One region of the Agarivorans sp. QJM3NY_29 genome, then DNA from elsewhere that is predicted to be linked to it. Evidence: predicted binding sites of a transcription regulator. Region 1 holds the regulator's gene; each other region holds the start of a gene.

Evidence for each region. The regulator FliA, encoded in region 1, starts transcription of late flagellar genes. The targets are predictions, from matches to a motif close to CTAAAGNTNNNNNNNNNNNNGCCGATA.
Region 2: ACRRS0_RS20280 (DUF5610 domain-containing protein) is a predicted target of FliA. The motif match lies at 1,966-1,992, and genes of this name have one in related genera.
Region 3: ACRRS0_RS11160 (flagellar protein MotY) is a predicted target of FliA. The motif match lies at 2,073-2,099, and genes of this name have one in related genera.

The regions. Positions count from the first base shown of each region.
Region 1 is NZ_CP194036.2:1,883,611-1,886,893, forward strand. Features, by position in the region: gene flhF (flagellar biosynthesis protein FlhF) at 1-281, shown strand, start outside; gene ACRRS0_RS08650 (MinD/ParA family protein) at 271-1,164, shown strand; gene ACRRS0_RS08655 (RNA polymerase sigma factor FliA) at 1,157-1,882, shown strand; gene cheY (chemotaxis response regulator CheY) at 2,009-2,392, shown strand; gene ACRRS0_RS08665 (protein phosphatase CheZ) at 2,404-3,144, shown strand; gene ACRRS0_RS08670 (chemotaxis protein CheW) at 3,156-3,283, shown strand, end outside.
Region 2 is NZ_CP194036.2:4,461,724-4,465,006, forward strand. Features, by position in the region: gene ACRRS0_RS20275 (TonB-dependent receptor domain-containing protein) at 1-424, opposite strand, end outside; cobalamin riboswitch at 463-691, opposite strand; gene ACRRS0_RS20280 (DUF5610 domain-containing protein) at 747-1,934, opposite strand; gene trmA (tRNA (uridine(54)-C5)-methyltransferase TrmA) at 2,080-3,183, shown strand; gene ACRRS0_RS20290 (YHS domain-containing (seleno)protein) at 3,249-3,283, shown strand, end outside.
Region 3 is NZ_CP194036.2:2,434,197-2,437,479, reverse strand. Features, by position in the region: gene ACRRS0_RS11165 (ATP-binding protein) at 1-1,033, shown strand, start outside; gene ACRRS0_RS11160 (flagellar protein MotY) at 1,175-2,044, opposite strand; gene rnt (ribonuclease T) at 2,165-2,827, shown strand; gene ACRRS0_RS11150 (Na+/H+ antiporter family protein) at 2,838-3,283, shown strand, end outside.

The sequences.
Region 1 (3,283 bases):
TAATTGAAGAAACTGTAAATCAATTTAAGCGAATTCCTTTGGCTGGTACCATACTTACTAAATTAGATGAAAGTTTAGCGTTAGGTGAAGTGTTAAATGTAACCTTGCGTCATGCTATACCAATCAGTTACGTTACTCATGGTCAGCAAGTACCAGAAGATATTGCAGTGGCGGTGCCTAGCGAATTAGTTGAGCAAGCTTTGTCGGTGATAGATAAGCATTCTCAGCAACACTTTTGGTTTAGTGAAACCGAACAACAGAAGGTTTCGGATGTATTCTAAACATAATGATTTTGATCAAGCTAGCGGCTTACGAATGATGCAACAAAAAAATAATGTGAAAGTAATCGCAGTGACTGGTGGAAAGGGTGGGGTTGGTAAAACCAACGTGACGCTTAACATGGGAATTGCAATGGCGGGTCAAGGCAAGCGAGTCATGGTCCTTGATGCGGACTTAGGTTTGGCGAATGTTGATGTGCTACTTGGGCTGCGCGTGACTAAAAATCTGTCGCATGTGCTATCGGGAGAGTGCACTCTTGACGAAGTATTAGTTGAGGGACCAAATGGGATTCTGATTGCGCCAGCAACTTCAGGAACTCAATCCATGGTTGAATTAAGCCCTGCGGAACATGCAGGTTTAATTCGCGCTTTTAGTAGTATGAAAACACCGATAGATGTTTTGCTGGTTGATACCGCAGCGGGCATCTCTGATATGGTGTTGAGTTTTGCAAAAGCGTCGCAAGATATTTTAGTCGTCGTGTGTGACGAACCAACATCAATTACCGATGCTTATGCCCTGATTAAACTACTCTCTAATAATCATGGGGTGTATAAATTTAAAGTTGTTGCCAATATGGTTCGTAGTTTAAGAGAAGGTCAGGAGTTATTTACCAAGCTGACTCGGGTGACGGAACGGTTTTTAGATGCCACTCTCGAGTTAGTGTCTTGTATTCCCTATGATAACAATGTCCGATTGGCCGTTCGCAAACAACGTGTTGTGGTTGAAGCCTATCCTAAGTCACCAGCGTCTTTGGCATTTCGCTCTTTAGCCAGCAAAGCGGCTACTTGGCCGATACCTGAGCAAGCGGGAGGACATTTAGAATTTTTCATCGAGAATCTTCTCGAATTTGGACAACGCAAGAATAGAGAGCAGCTTAGTGAATAAAGTTGCCGCCTACGCCAATACCAGCGTTAACGACACTAATGCGTTAGTGGAGCGTCACGCCATTTTGGTTAAACGGATTGCCCATCACTTAATGGCTAGGCTACCGGCTAGTGTTATTGTGGATGATTTAATCCAATCTGGAATGATCGGGCTGATAGAAGCCGCTCGTAATTTTGATGGCTCTAAAGGTGCTAGCTTTGAAACCTATGCAGGGATCCGAATTCGCGGCGCGATGCTTGATGAAATACGCCGTGGCGATTGGGTTCCGCGTTCTGTACATAAAAATAGTCGAGCGATTAGTGACGCTATAGCTGCTGTTGAAAGAGAAAAAAATGGTGACGCTAAAGACGCTGAAGTTGCTGAAAAACTCGGGGTTTCTCTTCGCGAATACCATACGATGCTAGCGGATGTTAATTGCGGGCGAATCTTAGGCATTGAGGACCTTGGGGTAAACGAGGATGTCATTTCTAACGAAGAAAGTCGCGAGCAAAATCGTCCTTTCGAAGGTTTTGCAAATCAACGATTTCAACAATCTTTGGCGGAGTGCATCAAAGGGCTACCTGAACGAGAAGCCTTAGTATTATCGCTTTATTACGATGAAGAGCTTAATCTTAAAGAAATTGGTGAAGTATTAAGCGTTAGTGAGTCGAGAGTGAGTCAAATTCATAGTCAAGCGCTTGCCAGAGTGAAAACTCGAATGCGAGATTGGACACAATAGAGAAATTCATCCTTACAAAACTTATAAAAGATGGACTAAAATTGTGTTTATTAAGGCATAATAATGTATTACATAAATTTGTGACCCGTTTGTGGGCTAGTAAAACATCCAGCTGGGGGACGTACCTTGGATAAAAATATGAAAATTCTGGTTGTTGATGATTTTTCAACAATGAGAAGGATTATTAAGAACTTGTTGAGAGATTTAGGTTTCAACAATACACATGAGGCCGATGACGGTAACACCGCGCTACCAATGCTTAAGGGTGGCGATTTTGAGTTTGTAGTGACTGATTGGAATATGCCTGGTATGGAAGGTATCGATTTGTTGAAAAACATTCGTGCCGATGAGAGTTTAGCTCACCTGCCTGTATTGATGGTCACCGCGGAAGCGAAACGTGAACAAATTATTGAAGCCGCACAAGCCGGAGTAAATGGTTATATTGTAAAACCTTTTACAGCAGCTACTTTAAAAGAGAAGCTCGATAAGATTTTCGAAAGATTACAATAAAAGGAAGACGCGTGAGCACCGATACTCCGATTATTTCATTAGCGGATGCGCAACAACTGGTGATGCTACTTGAAATGGGAAAGGTCGCCGAGGCGAACCAACTAGTCAGTGAGCTATGTGCTCCAAAAGCTAACTTGCTGTTTGATAAAGTTGGCCAGCTCACTCGTCAACTTCACGATTCATTAAATGATTTCAAATTGGATATTCGGATCAATGAACTCGCGAACCAAGAAATCCCCGATGCCAAAGAACGTTTAAACTATGTCATCGAAATGACCGATCAAGCTGCTAATAAAACGATGGATGCAGTCGAGTCGGGTTTGCCGATTGCTGATAAATTAACCAATGATATCAATGATATTATGCCTGTATGGCAAAATTTGATGGATCGGAAAATTGAGTTAGGCCAATTTAAAGCGCTGTGTCACCAAATCGATATTTTTCTGACTAGTTCTTCATCTGATGCCGATAAACTACGTAACATGCTTACTGAAATTTTAATGGCACAGGATTTTCAGGATCTTACCGGGCAAATGATTCGAAAGGTGATCACTTTAGTTCAGGAGGTTGAAGAGAATTTAGTTGAGATGCTCACCTTGTTTGGCACTGACATGGTGGATGTCGCTCCTGGTCAAGATGATAAAAAATCGGGTGTTGAAGCAGAAGGCCCTATAATTAATAAAGAACAAAGGGATGACGTTGTTAACGATCAAGACGATGTTGATGACTTGTTGTCTAGTTTAGGATTTTAAGGGAGTAGCGCATGTCGTTTGATGTAGATGAAGACATCTTACAAGACTTTCTGGTAGAAGCGGCAGAGATCCTAGAGCAGCTTTCTGAACAGCTTGTTGATCTAGAAAAACGTCCTGATGATAGTAACTTATTGAATGC
Region 2 (3,283 bases), 2.5 Mb from region 1:
CCACAGCATCTGCGCCATATACTGACGCACGAGCCCCTCGTATAATCTCAATGCGCTCAACGAATTCTAATGGCAGTAATGACATTTGAGCGCCACCACTAGTGGCAGTATTAATACGTACGCCATCGATGAGGTACAAAGATTGTGCAGAGCTTGAGCCGCGAATAAACACACTCTCGTTTTGTCCTTTACCGCCATTACGGTTGACACTAATACCAACCTGTTGGTTGAGAATACCAACAATATCTTGCGCACCACTACTTTCTATTTCACCGCGACTGATCACCGTGAGTGGCGCGATTACGCTAGTAGCACTTTGCTGTATACGGTTGGCGGTCACCACCATGGTCGTTTGTTCTGGAGGGGTTTCTTGGGCATAGCCGAAAGCTGGCGCTACTGCGGCCAGTAATATGAACTTCTTCATCGATATAATCCTAATTCTCGCGTCGTAGTTTGCTGCTAAATAGCATGTGCGATGTGGCAGGTATTCGGACTTAGAGGCGGGGGGACTTTATTTACTACGGCTACGACTTCCCGTTTGCGGGGCAAACAGTGTCTGGAGATCCTTGGAAAAGGCCAATCCTTGAGCTTTCGTTCCTCTTTACCGCTGCGCGTCAGTTCTGGACTTTAACCAGATTCCCTATTAAGCCTGAACTTCGCTAGCTCAGGCACCACAGCGGGCGAGAGTATAAGCCAGCACTTGGCGAATGAACAGCCTATTTCATTTACTTTATGCAAACATGAAATTAACTAATAGTGCCGGATGTCGCTTCATCCGCCGCGCGTTTTTGATTATATTCAGCAAGCACATCGGCCATACGCTCAGCGAAACCTTTAAACCGTTCAACATCGGCTTGTTTCGCTTCTCCTTCCGAAGGGCTAGAAACAGGTAAAACCCCATTAAGTAGGGTTTCGGTCGCGGATTCTGGTTGAGTAAACAAAGCGCTCATTTTGGCTTGAATGTCCTGCCAAGCACCTAAAAACTCACTTAAGTCGGGGACTAGCTCTGAACCAGCAGTGCTATTCTCGGCGCTTTTCTCCGCTGTTTGTTGGTAGGCCTGAGTCACCGCCACCGTTTGTTGTTGCTGGTAGTTCACCGCAAAACCAACTAACTGTTGCTCATCAAACCCAATGTTTAAGGCCTGATCAAACGCCTGATCCAGATTCCCCGAGAAAAACTGCTGCCCCACTTTATCCACTTGTTTCACTAAATCGGCGATTGCAGCCAACTCATCATCATTCAGGTCGCCTTCAACGGAAAAACTAAACTGCTGCTGTGAAGAAAACGATGCCTGAAAAGATGACTGTTCTTCTCGGTAACTGGCTGCCAACTGACTCCCATAACTAATGGTAACTTTGTCACCCTCTGCCGTTTCCAACTCCATGCTTGCCGATTGACGATTTCCCATGGCGAGTTGACTAAATATTGGAGAATTTTGTATCTCGTAGTCACCCGCTTCGATTTTTTCTAAACCGTCTTGGATCAAGTCATAACTCTTATCAATGCCTTTTTCTAACTCTTCATTAAGGATCCCTGAGTCACTAAGGTCTTCACGGGCTCCGGCAAACCCCATATCCACACCCTTACGCGCTTGAGCCATCATTTCTTGTAACTGGTCTTCTGGCATCCCAGCCTGCTTGGCACCATATAAGGTCGTTGCAACAAAATTAAGCACATTCTTCGCCACTTCTTCGGCATCAAATATACTGGGTTGTTGTGGTTTGGCTAAACTAACCCCACCACCAGCAATCGATAAGGTATGCTTTTCAATCGAACTCAACAATACATGGCTGGCCACCAGGTCCTGCTGATTAAAACTAGCCTTATCATTAGCTAATTGATTGCCCTTTGCGATAGTCGGCGTGGACTGCTGCAATAAGCGCTCAGCATATTGCTGGATTGGCGAATTGCCTATGCCTTTAAGTTCGTTCATAACGCCCCCTGGATTTACCCTAGTCACAACTTATCGGCGACTGTATTTAAAACTTTAGAAATAATCTCACTATTATTGTAGATAAACTGGACAAGCAAGCAATGCGCCTTTAAATTGCGCTCCTTGCTAAATTTGAGGAGCGGTCATGAGCGCAATTGCATACTATCCAGAAAAATACCAACAACTGTTGGCCGAAAAGGTCGCTAAACGCCGCGAACAATTTGCTGAATTTAATCCTCCTGAACCTAGCATTTTCAGCTCAGCCAGCAAACATTATCGGATGCGTGCCGAATTTAGAATGTGGCACGAAGGTGATGACCTCTACTACATCATGTTTGATCCAGCAACCAAGCAAAAATTCAGAGTCGACAGCTTTCCGCCAGCAAGCGCGTTAATTAACCGCCTAATGCCGCTATTAATCGAACAGCTCAAATCTGAGCAAGTTTTGCGTCATAAACTATTCCAAGTCGACTTTCTTTCCACCCTTAGTGGCGAGATAATCGTGAGCTTGCTTTACCATAAACCGATTGATGAAGCATGGCGGACCGCCGCCGAGCAGCTAAAAGCAGAACTATCGAAGCTATTTTCACTACAACTGATCGGTCGCTCACGTAAGCAAAAAATATGTTTGGAACAAGATAGGGTTAACGAAGTACTTGAAGTTGCCGGTGAGCAGCTCATTTACCAGCAAATTGAAAATAGCTTTACCCAGCCAAATGCCGTCGTCAACCAACATATGTTGGAATGGGCGCAACAGGCAACTGCCAACAGCCAGGGCGATCTGCTCGAACTCTACTGTGGTAACGGCAATTTTTCACTGGCACTTGCGAAAAACTTCCAACGCGTTTTAGCCACCGAGATAGCCAAGCCCTCAGTTGAAGCCGCACAATACAATATCAAAGCCAATCACATTAATAATGTGAAAATTCTTCGTCTATCCGCCGAAGAATTCACTCAGGCCATGTTAGGTGAACGTGAGTTTCGCCGCCTAAAAGAAGCCCAAGTAGACTTAAGTGATTATCAGTGCGACACCATATTAGTTGATCCACCTCGTGCCGGTTTAGATGACGCCACCTTAAGGATGGTGCAGGACTACGACAACATCGTCTACGTATCTTGTAATCCCAATACTCTATATAACAACCTGCAAGTCTTAAGTCGTACCCATCAGATTAGCCATTGGGCTCTATTTGACCAATTTCCTTACACCGATCATATAGAGGTGGGGCTCTATCTGCAGCGTCGTTAGGCATATTAATGAAAGCGCTTCTTAAGCAGCCCGGTCTATCAGATATAGAGCTGATAGGGGGGCTTATGTTTCATTCAATTATTACTGGAATTATTTTTGT
Region 3 (3,283 bases), 550 kb from region 1:
AAAACACGCTTCTGGCTATGGTGACATTTCGATGAAAAATGAGCAGTGGCGATATTTTAAACTAGCAATGGCGAATACTTCTGAGCACCAGCAATATATAGTGGTGGCAGAAAAACAAAGTATCCGCCAAGAAGTGATCGATAAAATTGCCTTTACCGCAACCTTACCGCAATTGATCCTGGTCCCCTGCCTGATCATGCTATTGGTACTTCTAATCGACAAAAACTTCAAACCGATTGCCGAATTGGGTACCGCCATTGCTCAACGTAGTGCACACAAATTAGATCGGATCTATGTGACCAATCAAACTCGAGAGCTTTCCCCCTTAGTGGATGCTTTAAACCAGCTTCTAGTGCAGCTGGAACAAGCTTGGCAACGGGAAAAACGCTTTACTCGTATGGCAGCTCATGAACTAAAAACCCCATTAACCATCTTACGACTCAATGCTGAAAACGCTATTCTTAGTGAAAATCCACAGCAACTAAGGCAAGATTTAGATAACATTCTTAAAGGCATTGATCGTACCGATCGTTTGTTACATCAACTACTCACACTTGCCAAAGTGGAAAGTATCACAGATTTAATCAGCCAAAATTTTGATCTTGCCAAAGTTCTACAGCAAGCTTTAGCAGATTTAGCCCCCATTGCACTGCGCCAACATCAAGAACTCAGTTTTGAAGGCGATAGCTGTTACATTGATGGTGATGAAATACTATTAAGTATTTTATTTAGGAATCTAATTGATAATGCAATCCGATACTCAGGAAGCCACAGTGAAATTGACGTCAAACTGAAGGCGCAAGCCAATGACATCGAAGTCACGATCAGTGATAGTGGTACGGACATCAGCCAAGACACCAGAGAGAAACTATTTGATAACTTCTATCGGGCAAATACCGAAAAAGGCGATGGTGCGGGTTTAGGGATGTCGATTAGCCGAGATATTGCAGAGCTACATCACGCGACGGTACGCTTATTACCGCGCACTCAACAGCGTAATACCTTTCAGGTTCGTTTTAATCAAAGAAGCTAAGTATTTACGCCTAAGTTGACGCTGTTAATGCTCGTCCTCAACAAGCTGCTCGCAGCCTTTAGCTGCGGGCGACATTCGCTAGGCGATTAGCTGTTGGCTCTTGAGTCATAAAGCGCCACTATTACAGCACATCATAGAAATTTAGAGTAGATCTTTACCTAAGGAAATAACCACTCGGCGATTTCGTTCGCGACCTAAGGTATTATCATTACTTGCGACATGGCGCCGCTCACCATGACCCGCCACCTCGATCACGCTGTCGTCTAAACCACTCGATTTAAAAAAATCTTTGATTCGCTTGGCGCGTTTATCCGACAATTCTTGGTTTATCCATTTACCACCATAACTATCGGTGTAAGCATCAACCAATACAACATCAATGTCTGGGTCATTCTTAACATAGTCACCAATCAATCTTAAACGTTGTTTAGAACGCGCAGTCAACTCGTTACTATTGGATTGATAAGTCAACACAGTGAAGGCGATATCATCGAATGAGTAAGGTAACAATCGCCCCACACACTTCAAAAAATCGTTATATTGTTGCTTAAAGTTAACCGATGAGATCCCCACCGATGTCGTCGCATTATTAGCATACCAATCGTCAAAATAAAAAGTGGGGATATTACCGTCTTCTAATTCGCTCAGCATTTGCCAAGCTGGCTGGGCGTGCACGTAACCGTCAAATTGCTGGTAAAAAGACAATTCACTAATTCTTTTAGAACTTGCCCCAGGTTTCCACATCGGCGGCACACTGCGTAATGAAACCTGATGTGTCTGCGGCGAAATTTTGTACATGTCTAAGTAGAAGTCTAAATTAACATTCTTCGAGGCGCGACTAACAAAACTAGCGATCCCAAACGATGGAATAAAATGGTCCATACGACATTCAATAGGAGATTGGCTGGACATGACCCAGGTTGAATCGTCCATTGATGCTGAATAGCTGCGTACACTAGCGTGAGTGACCGTCGTCCCAAGCGCCAAAGTTAACAATAAATAAGGTTTCATAGTCGCAAATCCTCTGTTCTCCTTAAAATATCGGCCAAAGGCCAATTATCTTTAAAGCAAATTCGCGATTCTTTGCTGCTTTTGTAATAATGCGCGCCTCAGTAAATACTATGCCAGATTATGACCATTACAGAACACAGCTCTCAGCTTATGTCGAACCGCTTTCGAGGGTATTACCCGGTTGTTATCGACATTGAAACGGCAGGCTTTAATGCCAACACCGATGCATTATTGGAAATAGCGGCTTGCTTACTCAGCTTCGATGCAAATGGCGAGTTATATGTACTCGACAGCGTGCAATTTAACGTTGATCCCTTTGTGGGAGCAAACTTAGAAAAAGCTGCTTTAGAGTTTACCGGTATCGATCCCACAAACCCGCTCCGTGCTGCGGTGAGTGAAGAGTTCGCACTAAAAGAAATGTTTAAGCCAATTCGTAAGGCCTTGAAAGCCCACGGCTGTAGCCGTGCTGTCATGGTGGCTCACAATGCCGCTTTTGATATGAGTTTCTTTAACGCTGCGGTTGAGCGATGTCGGATCAAACGTAACCCTTTTCACCCTTTCGTGAGTTTTGATACCACAAGTTTGAGCGCTTTAGCGCTCGGCCAAACCGTGTTAGCGAAGGCCTGTCGGGAAGCTGATATTGAATTTAGTAATCAAGAAGCTCATTCGGCACTTTACGATGCGCAAAAAACCGCAGAACTATTTTGCAAAATAGTAAATAAATGGCAGACCTTAGGTGGTTGGCCGCTTCCTATTCCACAAGATACCCCTGAAGAACCATAGGATCTCATTCATGTTTAACCCCGTTGTTGTTTCCGTTTGTTTAATGCTAATACTTAGTCTCATGCGGGTAAATGTAGTATTAGCGCTCACCATTAGCGCGTTAGTCGGAGGCCTCGTTTCAGGACTGCCCCTGGCGGAAACAATTTCTAGCTTCGAACAAGGTTTAGGCAATGGTGCTCAAATTGCTCTCAGTTACGCCCTACTTGGTGCTTTTGCTGTGGCAATATCTCGCAGTGGACTGACTGATTTTATTGCCGAAAAGATTATCAGCCGCGTAGACAAACACCGAGAAAGCCGCTTAAGCTTAGTGAAATGGTTGATGTTAAGCGCCATCATTCTCATGGCCATCGCTTCGCAAAATCTGGTGCCAGTGCACATTGCCTTTATCCCCATTTTAATTCCACCGCTGATTGGTGCTTTAAATCAGCTAAAAATCGATCGCCGTTTAATCGCTTG